4 regions of the Mesorhizobium sp. GW821-FHT07A06 genome follow, and region 4 is predicted to be linked to each of the others. Evidence: predicted binding sites of a transcription regulator. Region 4 holds the regulator's gene; each other region holds the start of a gene.
What was found. The regulator HrcA, encoded in region 4, represses chaperone genes, less so after heat shock. The targets are predictions, from matches to a motif close to GTTAGCACTCNCNNNNNGNGAGTGCTAAC.
Positions count from the first base shown of each region.

Region 1: groES (co-chaperone GroES) is a predicted target of HrcA. The motif match lies at 2,126-2,154, and genes of this name have one in related genera.
Region 2: AC07SZ_RS32515 (co-chaperone GroES) is a predicted target of HrcA. The motif match lies at 3,366-3,394, and genes of this name have one in related genera.
Region 3: AC07SZ_RS34280 (co-chaperone GroES) is a predicted target of HrcA. The motif match lies at 2,119-2,147, and genes of this name have one in related genera.

Region 1 covers NZ_JBWKRC010000001.1:545,256-550,058, reverse strand. Annotated here, with positions in the region: gene AC07SZ_RS02715 (D-arabinono-1,4-lactone oxidase) at 1-63, opposite strand, end outside; gene AC07SZ_RS02710 (MFS transporter) at 75-1,259, opposite strand; gene AC07SZ_RS02705 (TetR/AcrR family transcriptional regulator) at 1,384-2,010, shown strand; gene groES (co-chaperone GroES) at 2,218-2,514, shown strand; gene groL (chaperonin GroEL) at 2,577-4,232, shown strand; gene AC07SZ_RS02690 (hypothetical protein) at 4,429-4,713, shown strand.
Region 2 covers NZ_JBWKRC010000016.1:135,108-139,910, reverse strand. Annotated here, with positions in the region: gene AC07SZ_RS32535 (GAF domain-containing protein) at 1-228, opposite strand, end outside; gene AC07SZ_RS32530 (GYD domain-containing protein) at 404-718, opposite strand; gene AC07SZ_RS32525 (hypothetical protein) at 1,007-1,165, opposite strand; gene groL (chaperonin GroEL) at 1,306-2,937, opposite strand; gene AC07SZ_RS32515 (co-chaperone GroES) at 2,999-3,313, opposite strand; gene AC07SZ_RS32510 (hypothetical protein) at 3,560-3,814, shown strand; gene AC07SZ_RS32505 (DUF1488 family protein) at 3,811-4,077, shown strand; gene AC07SZ_RS32500 (hypothetical protein) at 4,115-4,306, opposite strand; gene AC07SZ_RS32495 (hypothetical protein) at 4,312-4,518, opposite strand; gene dmeF (CDF family Co(II)/Ni(II) efflux transporter DmeF) at 4,636-4,803, opposite strand, start outside.
Region 3 covers NZ_JBWKRC010000019.1:46,309-51,111, reverse strand. Annotated here, with positions in the region: gene AC07SZ_RS34300 (hypothetical protein) at 360-581, opposite strand; gene AC07SZ_RS34295 (DUF982 domain-containing protein) at 721-1,035, opposite strand; gene AC07SZ_RS34290 (usg protein) at 1,314-1,583, opposite strand; gene AC07SZ_RS34285 (hypothetical protein) at 1,618-1,965, opposite strand; gene AC07SZ_RS34280 (co-chaperone GroES) at 2,302-2,616, shown strand; gene groL (chaperonin GroEL) at 2,674-4,302, shown strand; gene AC07SZ_RS34270 (hypothetical protein) at 4,360-4,590, shown strand; gene AC07SZ_RS34265 (DUF982 domain-containing protein) at 4,677-4,803, shown strand, end outside.
Region 4 covers NZ_JBWKRC010000003.1:242,486-247,288, forward strand. Annotated here, with positions in the region: gene AC07SZ_RS11650 (PQQ-dependent sugar dehydrogenase) at 177-1,544, opposite strand; gene AC07SZ_RS11655 (hypothetical protein) at 1,642-1,839, opposite strand; gene hrcA (heat-inducible transcriptional repressor HrcA) at 1,880-2,962, opposite strand; gene rph (ribonuclease PH) at 3,120-3,836, shown strand; gene AC07SZ_RS11670 (VOC family protein) at 3,852-4,262, shown strand; gene rdgB (RdgB/HAM1 family non-canonical purine NTP pyrophosphatase) at 4,262-4,803, shown strand, end outside.

The DNA.
Region 1 (4,803 bases), on a different contig from region 4:
GGGGCTGGCGATCAGCCGCGGTTCGGCGGTGACATAGCCCGACCAGTTGCTCCAGCTGGACATATTACCCCCGATCAGGCAACCGCGCGGCGGCGCCGCGAGACAAGGACGAACAGGCCAAGCAGCAGCACGCTGGCCAGGGCACTGCCGACAGCGAATTCCGGAACCGGACGAAAATCCTTGCCGTCGATGAGCAGCGACGCCGCGACCGGCCCGATCGCCAGACCGAGGAGCTGCGCGGCCGGCACCAAGAGCACGGCCGTGCGTGTCTCGTCCGCCGTGATCGTCAGCCTGATCTGATAGGGCACGATGAACAGGAGAATAAAACCCATGACCAGGGCGGCGACCCAGAAGATCGGGAGACCAGGTCCGCTGGCGAGGATGAGCGAGGCGACAAGTGCGACGGTGCCAATTGCCGCTATGGCAAGGCGATAGTCGATGCGGGCCTCGAACACGGTCGCGGTCATCGCGCCCAGGACCTGCATCGCCAGGCTGGCCGAGACAATCAGGCCAACGGTGCGGCCGTCGATGCCGAATTGGGCGCCAAGCGGCTCCAGAAAGGCCCATATCGAGCCGAAGAACATGAAGTAGCAGAAGATGCACAACAACGCCGTGATCGAAGGAACCGTCAGCACATTGGCCAGATCCTCGTCCTTGGGCAGGTCGGCATAGTCGGCGGGAACCGTGAAGGCGACCACCAGCGACAGGATGCAGACGACCGCCAGAGCGAGGAAGCCGCCGACCGACCCGGCCGCTGGAATGACATAGAGCGCCAGCAGCAGGGCAAGAGGGCATTGCGCCAGCGTCTGCATGGTGACGAAATAGCCGCCGATGCGCTCGGCCCGGCGCGAGCGGGCGATCAGTTCGGTGGCGACCGCGACAAGGCCGCCTTCGGCAAGGCCGGCCACGGCGCGGGCCGCCATCAACATGTTGGCGCCGGCGGCATAGGCGGTCCAGACATTCGCCAGCGCCAGCAGGAGCAGAAGCGCCGCACTTTTCCAGCGCATGTTGCGGGCCGAGAGCAGCGTCGCAACGATCGCCGAACCGATCGCGATGGCGATCAGCTCGGCGGTGGCGACCAGTGCCAGTTCATCGCCGCTGACATGGCCCTCTGTGTAGAGGGCGCCGAGCAAAACCGGCTGCATACCGAGAATGAGCAGACCGACCGATCCGATCCACAGGGCAGAGGCAAGCTGCCTGCCGGTCGGGTTGCCGACCAGCCAGTCGCCGCTTCCGGTATGCAGGTCACCAGATGTCAAAGGCGCCTCCCAACGTCCTTGCCGCACGGCAAAAAAGCTGACACCCTGTCAGCATTTCAAGACCTGATACTTGATCATATTTCTTGTCAACCAGAATTTGGCAGTTCGAGCGAAAGACCGGTGCATGACACAAGCAAGGCGAACAGCGACAGAACCGAGGCGCCAGCCGAAGCAGGAGCGCAGCCGCGAGCGCATCGACGCCATCCTGTCGACGACCATGAAGCTGATCGGCGAGAAGGGCATCGATGCCGTCACCATGAAGGAGGTCGGCATGCTGGCGGGCGGGCCGATCGCCACCGTCTACCACTACTTCCCCAACAAGTCGGCGATCCTGGCGATGCTCTATGAGCGGTTTTCGGAGGTAAGCCGCGCGCGACTGGCTGATATCATCGCCGATATCCGCGAAGCCAAGGACGTCATCGTCGCGGCCGACCGCCTGCTTGACGATTATCTGAGCCGCGTCGCCGGCGACCCAGCCATCCAGGATCTGCAGAACGCCATCCAGGCCGACAAGGCGCTCAAGAATCTCGACATCGCCGAAACTCGGCGCCAGGCCAGGATGTTCTGCGACCATGTCATCGGCTTGATCGAGCCGCCGAAGCACGAGCAGTTCGAACGCATCGTTCTGTTGATCTTCCAGCTCGCCGGCGGCGTGGTGCGCCTGGCACTTGCGGAGGGCGAAGCGGAAAGCCGCCGCACCATCGAGGATTACCGGTCGATCATCCACACCCAGTTGCGGCTGTTTCTTTAGCGGAGCGGCGACCGGGATTTTTCGGCACCGCCGGTCAGCGCCAGAAAAAATTCCCGTGATTGCCCCTTCCCGTGCGCCTTGACTCTCGCAGGCCGTCAGCCTATTTCAGCGCCACGTTAGCACTCGCCATTGGTGAGTGCTAACCGTATGTCCGGCTTCGCCGGACGGAGGAACTGTTTCTCACCGTTCTCATTCGAGGAAGAAAAAATGGCAAAGTCGAAGTTCCGCCCGCTTCATGACCGCGTGGTCGTTCGCCGGGTCGAATCCGAATCCAAGACCGCCGGCGGGATCATCATCCCGGATACGGCGAAGGAAAAGCCGCAGGAAGGCGAGATCATCGCCGTCGGCTCCGGCGCCCGCGACGAAAGCGGCAAGCTGGTGCCCCTGGACGTCAAGGCCGGCGACCGCATCCTGTTCGGCAAGTGGTCGGGCACCGAAGTCAAGCTCAATGGCGAAGACCTTCTGATCATGAAGGAATCCGACATCATGGGCATCATCGGCTGATTATCGGCCTTACCGTCAACTGAATTCCGGGCTTACCCCAAGCCCCTGCCAGGAGCTTAAAAATGGCTGCCAAAGACGTAAAATTCTCCCGTGATGCCCGCGAGCGCATGCTGCGCGGCGTCAACATCCTCGCCGACGCGGTGAAGGTGACCCTCGGCCCCAAGGGCCGCAACGTCGTCATCGACAAGTCGTTCGGCGCCCCGCGCATCACCAAGGACGGCGTCACCGTCGCCAAGGAAATCGAGCTTGAGGACAAGTTCGAGAACATGGGCGCGCAGATGGTCCGTGAGGTCGCCTCGAAGACCAACGACATCGCCGGCGACGGCACCACGACCGCGACCGTTCTGGCGCAGTCGATCGTCCAGGAAGGCCACAAGGCGGTTGCCGCCGGCATGAACCCGATGGACCTGAAGCGCGGCATCGATCTCGCCGTCACCGAAGTCGTCGCGGCTCTCGGCAAGGCTGCCAAGAAGATCAAGACCTCCGAGGAAGTTGCCCAGGTCGGCACGATCTCGGCGAACGGCGACGAGTCGGTCGGCAAGATGATCGCGGAAGCGATGCAGAAGGTCGGCAACGAAGGCGTCATCACCGTCGAGGAGGCCAAGACCGCCGAGACCGAACTCGAAGTCGTCGAAGGCATGCAGTTCGACCGCGGCTATCTCTCGCCCTACTTCGTCACCAACGCGGACAAGATGGTTGCCGATCTCGAGGACGCCTACATCCTGCTCCACGAGAAGAAGCTCTCCAACCTGCAGGCCATGCTGCCGGTTCTCGAAGCCGTCGTGCAGACCTCGAAGCCGCTGCTCATCATCTCGGAAGACGTCGAAGGCGAGGCTCTGGCCACGCTCGTCGTCAACAAGCTGCGTGGCGGCCTGAAGATCGCCGCCGTCAAGGCGCCGGGCTTCGGTGATCGCCGCAAGGCCATGCTGGAAGACATCGCCATCCTCACCGGTGGCCAGGTCATCTCGGAAGACCTCGGCATCAAGCTCGAGAATGTCGGCCTCAACATGCTCGGCCGCGCCAAGAAGGTGTCGATCTCCAAGGAGAACACCACCATCGTCGACGGCGCCGGCAAGAAGGCCGAGATCCAGGGCCGCGTTGCCCAGATCAAGCAGCAGATCGAAGAGACCACCTCGGACTATGACAAGGAGAAGCTGCAGGAACGTCTCGCCAAGCTGGCGGGCGGCGTTGCGGTGATCCGCGTCGGCGGTGCGACGGAAGTGGAAGTCAAGGAAAAGAAGGACCGCGTTGATGACGCCCTGAACGCGACCCGCGCGGCCGTGGAAGAAGGCATCGTCGCCGGCGGTGGCGTGGCCCTGCTGCGCGCTTCGGCCAACATCAAGGCTACCGGCGCCAATGCCGACCAGGCTGCTGGCATCAACATCGTGCGTCGCGCGCTGCAGGCTCCGGCCCGCCAGATCGCCTCGAACGCCGGTGCGGAAGCTTCGATCGTTGCCGGCAAGATCCTTGAGAACAAGGGCGCGACCTTCGGCTACAACGCCCAGTCGGGCGAGTATGGCGACATGATCGCCATGGGCATCGTCGACCCGGTCAAGGTCGTGCGCACCGCTCTCCAGGACGCGGCTTCGGTCGCCGGCCTGCTCGTCACCACCGAAGCCATGATCGCGGAGGCTCCGAAGAAGGAGTCGGCTGGCGGCGGCATGCCTGGCGGCATGGGCGGCGGCGGCATGGGCGGCATGGGCGGCATGGACTTCTAAGAAGTCCATAAAGCACGCCCATCAACTAACATTGCTCAAGCCCGCTTGCGGGCTTGAGTGGCGGCATGGACTTCTAAGAAGTCCATAAAGCACGCCCATCAACTAACATTGCTCAAGCCCGCTTGCGGGCTTGAGTGGCGGCATGGACTTCTAATCCAGCCTACCTGGCGTATGTATGCGGAAAGGGGCGGCAGCGATGCCGCCCTTTTTGTTGTGCGGTTGGCCTGGCCGGCGCGATCGGGCAGCCAAGCGAAAACTCATCGTCCTCCAGCATCCGGGCCACGGACTGATAGATGTGGTGGACCGCGACCGCCGGATTATTTTCCGGGGCCAGTTGAGCGCCCAAGCGCTCCGTCACCTAGGCCACGCTGGCGCGCGTCACCTCGACGACCAGTTGGTCCTTGCCGCCCGGGAAATGGAAATAGAGCGAGCCTCGGGTGCGGCGCTGGCGCTTAAAATGTCGTTCAGCGACGTGCCGTGATAGCCGCCGCCGCTTCGATCATCCGAGTGCGTGTATCAGGAACCGGGCCACGACAAATACGTGGAAGCCGATCGGCGAAGCCGCGCTGCT
Region 2 (4,803 bases), on a different contig from region 4:
GCAGGCCGGCTTGCCCTGGAATGGTCCCAGCACCAGTTCCTCGTCCGAGGCCAGGAAATAGAAGCCGGCCCAGTTGAGGTCGGGCACCATCTGGAAGATCAGCGCCGCGGTGTTGGCGGCATTGGCGATCGAATCACTTTCGCCTTCGAGCAGCGCCTTCAGTTGAACGGCGAGGTCGCGGTAGAACGCGGCCTTGTCCGTGGTGTCGATGGCCTTGGCCGCAAACATGGCTTGTCTCCGAACTGAGAATCGCGGTTCCGTTTCCGCAAGCTCTGTGCACCAAACGACCACCGGGCGATACTAGCTTGAATTCACGTCGCCGCGAAGTCGAAACAAGATGCCCTGTCCGGTGCTCGGCAGCACGGCATCGAGCCGTGCTGCCTTGATCAGGAAGGCAAGTCCATCAGCCGGCGGGTTTGTACGCGCCGGCAGCCTTTTTGGCGGCCGCGAGCACTGCCTTCATGTCGAGTTCTTCCAGCACGACCATCTCGGTCAGCGAGCCGCTCGCCCGCACCGCAAGGGACATGCCAATCCCAGCTGACTGGTCCGGCACCTCGCCATTGACAACGACGTCATAGATGCCGCGCGTGAACATCACGCTGGTCACCTTGCCGCCAACGCTTTCAAAAAGCGCCTTGACCGCGGCCTGCCTGTCCGAGCCTTGCATCAATCCTTTGGCGGCATGGGGCGCATAGTTTGCCAGGATAGTCACTTTCATGGGTATTTCCTCCAAATGTCATGTCTCGTGCTGCTCGACAGTTCGAGCGTCACGGAGCGATTTATTTTTCGGAACAATTGCAGGCGCCCTTCGACGCGTTGGCGGCCAAGGGCACACCGCCGGATAAATATGCGCTTAAGCTAATATAATGACAATACCGGACACGCCGACACCGCCGGCAGGACGGTGTCTGGCTGGACCACGCTCGGCCCGCGACGATCGAACCCGCGCCGTTGACCCGCGATGTGGTCTTTGAGGTTGAACGGCCGGCAGCGCCGTGGCGCAGCCTTACATCGGGCGCTTCGGTTCGCCCTTTTGTGGCGTTGCCGTATCGGAATCGGATTTCTTGTGCTTGTCGGCGGCAATCCTGCGGATGCGGTCGAAGCGGCTTTCCTCGGTGGTTTCGGTCGTGACGACCGTCTGTGGCTTCTGCGCGAACACGATCATGGATCGATCTCCTGGGCTAGAGGCCTGTGCGCCGGGAGGCAATCCCCCGGCGGTAGTCTTCCGGCTCACAGAAGAGCCGACTTGGCGAGATTCAGGTCGAAAGGCGGCTTCCATGAAGCCGCCTTTCGGCCAGCTGAGCCTTAGTAGCCGCCCATGCCACCGCCATTACCACCCGCAGGCGCGGCATCCTTGGCCGGGATGTCGGTGATCATGGCTTCGGCGGTGATCAGCAACGCCGCGATCGAGCCGGCGTCCTGCAGGGCGGTGCGCACCACTTTCGCCGGGTCGACGATGCCGGCCTTGATCATGTCGACATAGGTCTCGTTCTGGGCATCAAAGCCCTGATTGTGGTCCTTGCTGTCGGTGAGCTTGCCGACGACGATGGAGCCTTCGACGCCGGAATTCTCGGCGATCTGGCGGATCGGCGCCTCGAGTGCGCGCAGCACGATCGAAATGCCGGCGGTGACATCGTCATTGGCGCCGGTCAGGCCTGATAGCGCCGACCTGGCACGCAGCAATGCCACGCCGCCGCCGGGCACGATGCCTTCCTCGACCGCCGCGCGCGTCGCGTTCAGCGCGTCGTCGATGCGGTCCTTCTTCTCCTTGACTTCCGACTCGGTGACGCCGCCGACGCGGATGACGGCAACGCCGCCCGACAGCTTGGCCAGCCGCTCCTGCAGCTTTTCCTTGTCGTAGTCGGAGGTGGTCTCCTCGATCTGGCCCTTGATCTGGGCGACGCGCGCCTGGATGGTCGCCTTGGTGCCGGCGCCGTCGATGATCGTCGTGGTGTCCTTCTCGATCAGCACGCGCTTGGCGCGGCCGAGCATCTCGATGGTGACGTTCTCGAGCTTGATGCCGAGATCCTCCGAGATCATCTGGCCCGATGTGAGCACGGCGATGTCTTCGAGCATTGCCTTGCGGCGATCGCCGAAGCCCGGCGCCTTGACCGCCGCGACCTTGAGGCCGCCGCGCAATTTGTTGACGACCAGCGTGGCCAGCGCCTCGCCTTCGACATCTTCCGAAATGATCAGCAGCGGCCTGCCGCTCTGCACCACCGCTTCGAGGATCGGCAGCATCGCCTGCAGATTGCCGAGCTTCTTCTCGTGGATAAGGATGTAGGGCTCTTCCAGTTCCGCGCGCATCTTGTCGGCATTGGTGACGAAATACGGGCTGAGATAGCCGCGGTCGAACTGCATGCCCTCGACGACGTCGAGCTCCGTTTCGGCGGTCTTGGCCTCCTCGACGGTGATAACGCCGTCATTGCCGACCTTGTCCATCGCCTTGGCGATCATCTCGCCGACGGTAGCGTCGCCATTGGCGGCGATGGTGCCGACCTGCGCGATCTCGGCCGACGACTTGACCTTCTTGGCCTTGGCCTTGATTTCCCCGACGACGGCGGCAACCGCCTGGTCGATGCCGCGCTTCAAGTCCATCGGGTTCATGCCGGCGGCGACCAGCTTGGCGCCTTCGCGCAGGATCGAGGCGGCCAGCACCGTGGCGGTGGTGGTGCCGTCTCCGGCGAGGTCATTGGTCTTGGAGGCCACTTCGCGCACCATCTGCGCGCCCATGTTCTCGAACTTGTCGGCAAGCTCGATCTCCTTGGCGACGGTGACGCCGTCCTTGGTGACGCGCGGCGCGCCATAGGCCTTGTCGATGATGACATTGCGGCCCTTGGGGCCGAGCGTGACCTTCACCGCATTGGTGAGGATCTCGACGCCGCGCAGCATGCGGTCGCGCGCGTCGGTGGCGAATTTGATTTCCTTGGCAGACATTTTTTCAATCCCGTTCGAATTTGGAGTGGACGAACCCCGCGCGGAACGCGCGGCGCTCCAGTCAGGCGGCCTTCTTGGCTTCGACGCTCTTCTCGATCACGCCCATGATGTCGGCTTCCTTCATGATCAGCAGGTCCTCCCCGTCGATCTTGACCTCGGTGCCGGACCATTTGCCGAACAGGATCAGGTCGCCGGCCTTGACATCGAGCGGCACAAGCGCGCCGTTTTCGTCGCGCGCGCCGGGGCCGACGGCGATGACTTCGCCTTCCTGCGGCTTTTCCTTGGCATTGTCAGGAATGATGATGCCGCCCTTCGATTTGGTATCGCCTTCGGCGCGCCGGATGACGACGCGGTCGTGGAGTGGCCGAAATTTCATGAAAACTTCTTTCTGGGGCCGGCATAGGCGGCCGCTGCTCTGCTATAGGCGCTTTGGCACTCGATAGATAGGAGTGCCAAAAATTATTCGCGAGCCGATGAAATATTTAAAAGTATTATTTCGGGAAGCCGTTTCGTGATATCGCCCATGGCATAAATAATTCAAAAAATTGAATTTTGCCGGTCGAGTGCCTATTTATCGGACAAGTTCATTTTCACGATTTCACACACTAGGGAGATTTGCTCTATGGCCGATGGCAATCAGACGATCATGGAAAAAGCTGAAGCCCGCTTTGTCGACAAGCAGAAGAAGACGGCCGAGCGCAACAAGGCAACCGCCGAATATATGTCCGAGGCAAGGGCAAGGGAGATCAAGACGGCAAGGCTGCGGGAATTGCGGCTGGCCAAGGAAGAAGCCGACCGCGTCGCCGAAGCCCTGAACCCGACGCCGAAGAAGAAGCGGGCGACCAAGAAGGCCGCCGCAACGGAGGTCAAGACATGAGCCTCACCTTCCCCAATCGCAGCCGCAGCTATGACGAAGCCGGCAAGCGCATCCGTTTCGTCGGCCATGACGGCATGTTCCAGATTTCCTTCTCGGTCGCGGCCGATGCGATGACCCGGATGCAACCGGCGACCGCCGCCAACGAGGCAGGCTACCTCGCCACATTCGACACGCAAAGCAGCACCATCCGCGACGTGGCGTCGAAGGCTTACGACCGCACCCGCAAGAGCATGTATGTGTTGACGGCCGCCGACTTCGGCTGAAGCTGCAACGGTCCAGATGGCCCGGGACGGCCAGAGGTCAGGGCTTGCGCTCGGCCCTCTCCCGGCGCTTGATGTCGCGGACATTCATCTGATCGAGCATGGCGTGGGCGTCGCGCGGGTTCATGCCGACCATGACTCTTTGCCTGACCTCGACCGGCTGGCCGGTGAAGACATCGATGATGGCCCAACTCTGGGGCAAGTCCATGCGCAGTGCGTATCGATTTGCCATGCTGGTCAGCCCTGCATCATGAAAAACACCGTGCCCAGGACCAATATCGTCCAGGCAATCACCGACAGCTTCAGCGCCATGCCGCCATGCGTGGCCATCGCCTCGCGCAAGCGCGACACGATCCCCGCCGAAGCGGCCGGCGTCGCCTTGACCGCGACGGACAGCTTGGTGCCAAGTTTTCCAAACACGGGCAGCAGCGACGGTTCACGCACGAAAACGACCTCGAATGTCGGGGAAAAATTGGAGCGAGCACGCTCGCGCCCTTGCATAGCACGCTTTTCGCCAGCGCCCTGCATGCCAAATGCAGATACGCAGCTTTGACGACAGTCTTAGGCCGCCTTCCTGACTTCAATCGTCAGGTGCGACAATGACCGGAACCGCGCAAGTCGGCTGCGATAATAGTCCTCTTGCCGGCGCGTCGGTGTCACCACCGAGACGATGGCGCCGAGATGTCCCGGCCCAAGCCGCCACAAGTGCAAATCGGCAAGCTCATCGCC
Region 3 (4,803 bases), on a different contig from region 4:
GCGGCGACCGACAGTGATGAGTTGGGAATCGATTTCGGCTGCGTCAAGTGCGCCAAGGCATTTTCGCGACCGCCTTCGAATGGCTGGTGGCAAGCGCTCCATTGAGAGAGGCTTGGGCTTGGGCCGTTGCTGATGAGGCGCTGATGAGCCAGGGATGGCCATTGCCGGGAACACGGATAGCAGCGCTAATCGACCTGATCGAGCCCGACGAAGACGACCTGACAGATCACGCCCAGGCGCATTCAGGCGCGGACAATTGATCCGGGATGCCCTCATTCCTGCAAGACTGCGAGGACGACGACTGGCCGATAGTGTGGCCGCCCAGGAGTAACCAGGGCGGCCTGCACGAGCCTGTCAGTTCATTTGCAAGCGGCCAGTTCCTTCAATGCCTTTTCGGCATTGGCCTTGCTCGCATAGGTCTTGTTGCCAGCATCGGTCAGTTTCGTACCGTCCGGTTTTTTGGTCACCACCTCACACTTCTTGGTCGTGGCATCCTTGGCCACCCAGTACTCCGTGGCCGCAAATGCAGGGATGCTGAAAATGGCGACAAGTGCACTGGCGATTGCGATTTTGCGGATCATGCTAACCTCCATACAATGTCAGCCCCGAAAAGGGGCGCATTGCCTTTGATCGCCAACGATTTTGGCGCCATTTTGACATCAGGCCCCCTGTGACGCGTCGATCGATGCGGCGGCGGTACGATTGCCGCCGCAAGCGAAATCAACCGTCAATTTCTGCAGAATGGTCCGGACCGCTGATCTTGGGTCCTGTCATCCACGGCGGCGCCACGGGAACATCCTCGATGACACCGACCCTGCGTGCCCAGGTCGTAAATGTCTTGTGCGCCGCATCGACCGACTTTCGACCATCATATGCGGAGTAGCAAGCGTCACTCGCCGCTGCGTGAAGCAGCCCGCGCCTTTCGATCGGCCATTCCTCAAGAAACTCTATCGCATCCATGACACAATCGATCCTTCGGAGAGCGAAGCCATCATCTCGTACGAAGATCGCCTGCTTGAACATTCCATCTTCCATGGTGACCTCCTTGAACCCGTGTGGCACCTGATCCTGCCTCACCCCTGTGTGGCGAGGATGTCAGTTCCGGCAAATCGACGAGCTTGAGTGAATGCCATGGCAAACGGGACGGATTCCGACTCGACATCCACCAAGCCGCGCTCGACACAGAAAAAGATTGGAGAAGCCTCTCTTCGGTTCAAGGGGTGTTGGCAACCGGCCAGCAAGAACCTTCTTCAATCGGGTGCCATGGCGACTAAAGGGCCGTCCCGCTTAGCCAAGTCGCATCGGTTTCAGTACTATTGAAAGGTCAAAATGCCGTCCAGGGCCTGCCATTCGGAAGGCCGGATCAGGCGGTGATGGGCGACGCGCACGGAATGGAGCGCGCCTTCCAGTTCCCGCTCCCAGTAATCCAGAAACCCTTTGAGGGTCGGGAATTCCGGTGCGAGATCGTATTCCTGCCAAACATAGAGCTGCAACAGGCTTGGATGATCGGGGAGATGGTAGTGGATCTCCGCGGTTGTGAGACCGTAGCCCTCCATCTGCAGCCGGAATTCCCTGCTGACCATGTTTCTCTCCTTCTTAGCTGCTTCTTAGCTGCGTTCAGCCATCAAGGCTTTGCGGGCGTCCTTGATCCCGCCATTCCTTGAAGTCACTGGCAACTTCAGCGCGAATGTCGTCCAGTCGGCGAAGTGCATCCATGACGGCGTCGAACGTCACCGGTCTCGAAGCACCCGGTGGTTTTCGCAGCGCAGGCACGGAGTCGACTGCGCAGGCATCCGACGCCCATGAGGCAAGAATGGCGCGCTTTTCCTGAGTGTCGAGCGTGCGGTCGCCCACCACCTCATCGGGATGACTGAAGTGGCGCGCCGGAAACAGCAGGCGGTCAAGCGAAGGATCAGAAGTTTCAGGGGCGATCGAGGGGATATTTTTCGACAAGGTTTGTTCCATCGACAGTCTCCGCTTCCTAACATCTCCTTGGCATCGTTGTGGGCCGTACCCCCTTCGGGACTCCAGCCGCCAAAAAATTTCGTGGAGTTCGGGGCGAATTTCAAGACCTGAAAATCTCGCGCCTTGGCGAAAATAGCTGCATGAATTCATGTCCCTAGCACTCGTGAATGCAGAGTGCCAAAATTTTTCCAGCGACCTCTTGAAACTCGAAAATACCAAAACTAGCTCGATATGCGCGCGATGCCTGAGAAAGGGTCGCGGCGCCCCGCACCGGCCGATATTGCCGGTCCGGTGTGGAGGAACCTCAAAAATCTGTTTGTCCCGAAGGAGAACGATATGACGTTCCGTCCATTGCATGACCGTATCCTGGTCCGCCGCATCGAAGCCGATGAGAAGACGGCCGGCGGCATCATCATCCCCGACACCGCCAAGGAGAAGCCGCAGGAGGGCGAGGTGATTGCCGTCGGCCCAGGCGCCCGCGACGACAGCGGCAAGCTCACGCCTCTCGGCGTCGCCATCGGCGACCGCATCCTGTTCGGCAAATGGTCCGGCACGGAGATCAAGCTCAATGGCGAGGATCTGCTCATCATGAAGGAAAGCGACGTGATGGGCGTGATCGAGCAAAGCGCCCAAGTGAGGAAGGCCGCGTGACGGCTTCCCCAAAATCCAAACAGTCAACGAATGCTGCCCAGACAAAGGAGTGATCCAATGGCTGCCAAGGAAGTGAAATTCCATGCCGACGCCCGCGAGCGCATGCTGCGCGGCGTCAACATCCTCGCCGACGCGGTGAAGGTGACCCTCGGCCCCAAGGGCCGCAACGTCGTCATCGACAAGTCGTTCGGCGCCCCGCGCATCACCAAGGACGGCGTCACCGTCGCCAAGGAAATCGAGCTTGAGGACAAGTTCGAGAACATGGGCGCGCAGATGGTCCGTGAGGTCGCCTCGAAGACCAACGACATCGCCGGCGACGGCACCACGACCGCAACGGTGCTGGCCCAGGCCATCGTCAAGGAAGGTGCGAAGGCCGTCGCCTCGGGGATGAACCCGATGGACCTGAAGCGCGGTATCGACAAGGCGGTCGACGCCGTCGTCGGCGAGCTCAAGGCCAATGCCCGTAAGGTGACGAAGAACGACGAGATCGCCCAGGTCGGCACCATATCGGCCAATGGCGACGCCGAGATCGGCCGCTTCCTCGCCGAAGCGATGGAGAAGGTCGGCAATGAGGGCGTCATCACGGTTGAGGAAGCCAAGACCGCCGAGACCGAACTCGAAGTTGTCGAAGGCATGCAGTTCGATCGCGGCTATCTCTCGCCTTACTTCATCACCAATCAGGACAAGATGCGCGTCGAGCTTGAAGATCCCTATGTGCTGATCCACGAAAAGAAGCTGTCAAATCTGCAGGCGCTGCTTCCGGTGCTGGAGGCCGTCGTTCAGTCGTCCAAGCCGCTGCTGATCATCGCCGAGGATGTCGAGGGCGAGGCTCTGGCCACGCTCGTCGTCAACAAGCTGCGCGGTGGCCTTAAGGTCGCCGCCGTCAAGGCGCCGGGTTTCGGCGACCGCCGCAAGGCCATGCTGGAGGATATTGCCATCCTCACCGGCGGCACCGCGATCTCGGAAGATCTCGGCATCAAGCTTGAGAATGTCACGCTCAACATGCTGGGCCGTGCCAAGAAGGTGGTGATCGAGAAGGAGAACACCACCATCGTCGACGGCGCCGGTTCGAAAAGCGAGATCCAGGGCCGCGTCAGCCAGATCAAGGCACAAATCGAGGAGACTACCTCCGACTACGACAAGGAAAAGCTGCAGGAGCGGCTGGCCAAGCTCGCCGGCGGTGTCGCCGTCATTCGTGTCGGGGGCTCGACCGAGGTCGAGGTCAAGGAGCGCAAGGACCGCGTCGACGATGCCATGCATGCGACGCGCGCCGCGGTCGAGGAAGGCGTATTGCCAGGCGGTGGCGTGGCGCTTCTGCGGGCGGCCAGGGCACTGGACAGCGTGCAGCCCGAGAATGAGGACCAGAAGCACGGTATCGAGATCGTGCGCCGCGCGATCGAGGCGCCCGTGCGCCAGATCGCCGAGAACGCCGGCGCGGAAGGCTCGATCATCGTCGGCAAGCTGCGCGAGAAGCCGGAATTCGGCTGGGGCTGGAACGCACAGACCAACGCGTTCGGCGACCTCTACAACGAGGGGGTCATCGATCCGGTGAAGGTAGTGCGGACCGCGCTCCAGGACGCGGCATCGGTTGCCGGCCTGCTGGTGACAACGGAAGCGATGGTTGCCGAGAAACCAAGGAAGGAACCCGCCGTTCCGGCAATGCCGGCTGGTGGCATGGATTTCTGACGCTAACGGCAGTGTCCGCGCCCGGTGGGCGCGGACACCCTGACAAAAGGTAGAGCCATGAACGTGATGAACTTTAACGTAATCCCCCCGCCGTCGCGTGCGGCCACCGATCTGAACTACGAAGCAGACCTCAAGGTTGCGCTTGACCCGATACTGGTCGAGTTGCTCGACAGAGCGGAGGCCGCGGGTTGGGATCGGCGCAAGGCAGCATACACGGTGATGTTTCTGGCCGCGCGGAATCTTACCGACAGCAAGGGCCCGCCTGGAAACGGGAGTTCGGCAAGCTGAGGCGCGGCGCACGCGATCCATCGCGCACGCGCCGAGGGAAAGGGCTTCCGATCGATTGAGCTAACCACGTGAAAACGGAGGAAAACATGGAACATGATCGATTTCAGCATCCCGTAAGGGTGCTCGTGGGTCTTGGGTTTCCGACCGACATTCAAAGCGTAAAAGACGCCTTCGTCCTGCTGGATGAATGGCCGCCCTCGAAGCGAGGCCCTG
Region 4 (4,803 bases):
CCACGGTTGAATTCCCTGGGTGTCCGAATCCGTTGCACCAGACATGCCGGCCTTCGTCCTGCGAGGTCCCCTCATCCGGCTGCTTCGCGGCCACCTTCTCGCTGTTCGCGGGAAGAGGGATGACGCCGGCGCCGGCAATCCGGGATGAAGGGCCTGTGCCAGCCGAGCAAGATCCATCAGGAGCGGGCGCCACCATAAGTCACGCGCCAGATGGTGCCGTTGCCGTCCTCGGTGACGATCAGGGCGCCGTCGCTCGCCACCGCCACGCCCACCGGCCGGCCCCACACCTCGCCATTGGAGACCACGAAGCCGGTCATGAAATCCTCGTATTCGCCGGTCGGCTTGCCATCCTTGAACAGCAATCGGACGACCTTGTAGCCGGTCCTGTTGCCGCGGTTCCACGACCCGTGCAGGGCCACGAAGGCGTCGCCCCTGTAGTCCTGGGGAAAACCGGTGCCGGCCGGAAAATCCTGGCGGTCGTAGAAGGCGATGTTGAGCGGCGCCGAATGCGCCTGCATCAGCACATCGGGAATGGTTGCCTTGCCGGCGAGATCGGGCCGCGCTCCCTTGTGGCGCGGATCCTCATTGTCGCCGATATAGTACCAGGGCCAGCCGTAGAAGGCGCCGTCCTTGACGGATGTTGCGTACTCGAACGGCACATTGTCGCCGAGCGCATCGCGCTCGTTGACGACGCACCACAGCGCCCCGGTCGCCGGCTGCACGGTCATGCCCGAACAATTGCGCAGGCCGGTGGCGACGATGCGGCCGTTCTTGCCGTCCGGGTCGAAGGCCAGCACGTCGGCGCGGCCGTCCTCGGAGCCCCATGTCGCGCCAAGCGGCTTCGACTTGATCCACGCTTCGAGGCCGCCATCCGGCGCCTTGCCCATGTCCTCGGCGATGTTCGAACCCGAGCCGACCGACAGATAGAGCGTCTTGCCGTCAGGCGAAAAGACGATGTCGCGCGTCCAGTGGTGGTTCGAGGGAATCTTGTCGACGATGGTCTGCGGTTCGCCGGCGGCTTTCAGCTCGCCATTGCGGTAGGCAAAGCGCACGATCCTGTCGCTGTTGGCGACATAGACCCATTGCGGGTCATTGCCCGGCGGATAGAAGGCGATGCCATAGGGCTGGTTGAGATTGCGGGCAAAGATGGCGTCTTCGGCGGGCTTGGCACTGTCCTTGGACAGGCGGTAGACGCGGATCTGGTTGGCTTCGCTGTCGGCGACGAACAGGTCGCCGTTCGGCGCGATGCGCACGGCGCGCGGATTGTCGATGCCGGAGGCGATCAGCTCGGCCGAGAATCCCGGCGGCAGTCGCGGCTTCGCGCCTGCCGGCATGTCGGCGAGCCCGGCGCTGTTCGAGGCGGATTTGGTGACATAGGGCTTCGGCAGGTCTTCCGGCTTGATCAGGCGGCGTATACCTGGCTTGTCGGCGCGCCAGTCGCCGAAGGCGGCCGCGCCTTTCAGCACCCGTTGGTCCGCCTGCTGCGCGAAGGCCACTGTTGCGAGAAAGAGCGCTGGAAGCACCAGGCCGGCCGATCGGATCATCTTGTCCTCCATCTGGTCGCGAACGAAACCAACGGCAGGTCTGTCCAGAGGTTCCGCCTCATACGATGCGTCGAGGAGCGAAAGACCGGTTTCCGGTCTATGTCCCGGCAGCGTAAAAATCGTCGTCGAGGCGTTTTTCCAGCGCGACGAGATCCGCCGGCAGCGGCAGGCCCATGGCGCGCATCTCCCGCAGTTTTTCGCGCAGCTGTTCCTGGATTTCGTGCTGGTCTTCCGGTTGGTTCACCATCTCCTCGAGCAGCAGGCTGATCCGGGCCTTGAATTCTTCGAGCGCCATTCTTCTTCTCCTTGCTGCCCGTCTCTTGCTATCCGGGGCGCTACCTTAACATGCGCGATATCAGCTGCGCGGTATAATCGACCATCGGCACGATTCGGGCGTAATTCAGACGGGTCGGGCCGATGACGCCAAGCGCGCCGACGACGCGGGCATCCTTGTCGCGATAGGGCGCGACGACCAGCGACGAGCCGGACAGCGAGAACAGCTTGTTTTCCGAGCCGATGAAGATGCGCACGCCCGATCCTTGCTCGGCGAGATCGAGCAGCTGGATCAGCCCGTCCTGCGTCTCCATGTCCTCGAACAGATGCCGCAGCAGTTCGATGTCGGCCTGGGCGGTGACGTTTTCGAGCAGGTTGGCGCGGCCGCGTACGATCAGCCTTGCCGGCAGGCCGCTTTCGGCGCCCGCCCACACCGCAAGCCCCTTCTCGACCAGGTCTTGCGACAGCGTGTCGAGAGCGGCTCGCGTCTCTTCCTTGATGCGGGCGATCTCGGTCCGCGCCTCGGCCAGCGTGCGGCCGCGGATATGCGCGTTGAGGAAATTCGAGGCCTCGTGCAGCTGCGAGACGGTGATGCCGGCGGGCAGCTCGACAACGCGGTTCTCGACGTCGCCATTCTGCGACACCAGCACGGCAAGCGCCTTGGTCGGTTCCAGCTGGATGAATTCGATATGCTTCAGCGCCACCTCGTTCTTGGCGGCCAGCACCAGGCCGGCGCCGCGCGACATGCCCGACAGCATCTGGCTGGCCTCGGTCAGCATGTGCTCCAGCGTCGCACCCGAACCGGAGGCCCGCACCTGTGCCTCGATGGTGCGGCGCTCCTCGTCGGAAAGGTCGCCAAGCTCCATGAAGGCGTCGACGAAGAAACGCAGGCCGGCCTGCGTCGGCAGCCGGCCGGCCGAGATGTGCGGCGCGTAGATCAGCCCGAGGTGCTCGAGGTCGCTCATCACATTGCGGATGGTGGCCGGCGACAGCGAGGAGGGCAGGATGCGCGACAGGCTGCGCGAGCCCACCGGCTCGCCGTCCCTGAGATAGGAATCGACAATGCGCCGGAAGATGTCGCGTGAGCGCATGTCGAGTGATTGAAGTGCGAGCGGTTGCGAACCCGGATCGATTGCCTTGGTCATTCGGCCAGAAACCTCCTTGTTCAGGATATAGACTTCGGCACGGCGGGCGCAACCCGGTGTCTGTGTCGGATCGTCCGGTCCGTTTTCCTTTGCGCGCTGCCCCCCATGCGTCTAAAAGCCGGCCACGATTCCGAAAAATGACTGGAAAGAAGCCCGAATGCGCCCCTCCAAACGCCAATTCGACGAAATGCGCGCCATCTCCTTCGAGCGCGGCGTCTCCAAGCACGCCGAAGGCTCGTGCCTGGTGAAGTTCGGCGACACCCATGTCCTGTGCACGGCGAGTCTCGAGGAGAAGGTGCCCGGCTGGATGCGCAATTCCGGCAAGGGCTGGGTGACGGCCGAATACGGCATGCTGCCGCGCTCGACCGGCGAGCGCATGCGCCGCGAGGCCTCCGCCGGCAAGCAGGGCGGCCGCACGCTGGAAATACAGCGCCTCATCGGCCGTTCGCTGCGCGCCGTGGTCGATTTGCAGGCGCTGGGCGAACAGCAGATCACCGTCGACTGCGACGTCATCCAGGCCGATGGCGGCACCCGCACCGCCTCGATCACCGGCGGCTGGGTGGCGCTTTATGACTGCCTGCGCTGGATGGAAGCCCGGCAGATGGCCAGCGTCGCCAAGGTGTTGAAGGACCATGTCGCGGCGATTTCCTGCGGCATCCATGACGGCCAGCCGGTCATCGATCTTGACTATCTCGAGGATTCCTCGGCCGGCACCGACGCCAATTTCGTCATGACCGGCAAGGGCGGCATTGTGGAGATCCAGGGCACCGCCGAGGGCGAGCCCTTCTCGGAAGGGCAGTTCGCGGAATTGATGGGCCTGGCCAAGAAAGGCATCCAGCGCCTGGTCAGCCTGCAGCAGATGGCGGTGGCGTAAGCCATCGATTTTCTGGTGACCCCCTCCGCCATCCTTGAATCAGCCCTGTACGTCACCGATCTGGCGGCGGCGGAAGAATTCTATGTCGGCGTGCTCGGCCTCGATCTGCTCGGCAAGGTGGACGGCAGACATCTTTTCTTCCGCTGCGGGCCGGGCGTGCTGCTGGTCTTCAATGCCGAGGCGACCAAGATACCTCCGGCGCCGGACGCGCGGCTGAAAGTGCCGCCGCATGGCGCGGTCGGCGAAGGTCATCTCTGCTTCGCGGCGAGCGCTGCGGAAATCGTGGCCTGGAAAGCCCATCTGGAGGCAAAAAGAATTGCCATCGAAAGCGAATTCGAATGGCCGCAAGGTGGCCGTTCGCTCTATATACGCGACCCCTCGGGCAATTCGATCGAGTTTGCCGAGCCAAGAATCTGGGGGCTTTGATGCATTCTCTTGATGGAAAGAAGATCGTCGTCGCCAGCCACAATGCCGGCAAGCTGCGCGAATTCGCCGATCTGATGGGGCCGTTCGGCTTCGAAGCGAAGTCGGCGAAGGACTATGGCCTGCCGGAGCCGGACGAGACCGGCACCACTTTCGAGGAGAATGCCTACATCAAGGCGCTGGCCGCCGCAAAGGCGACCGGCCTGCCGGCGCTGTCGGACGATTCGGGCCTCTGCGTCGACGCGCTCGACGGCGCGCCCGGCGTCTACACCGCCAACTGGGCCGAAACCCCGGACGGATCGCGCGACTTCGCCATGGCCATGCAGCGCACCGAAGTGGCGCTGCAGGAGGTCGGCGCCGCTCTGCCGGAACAGCGCAAGGGTCGCTTTGTCGCCGTCATCTGCCTCGCCTTTCCCGACGGCGAGGCCGAATATTATCGCGGCGAGGCCGAAGGCACGCTGGTCTGGCCGCCACGCGGCGAGCTTGGCTTCGGCTATGACCCGGTGTTCCTGCCCAATGGCTTCGAAAAGACCTTCGGCGAGAT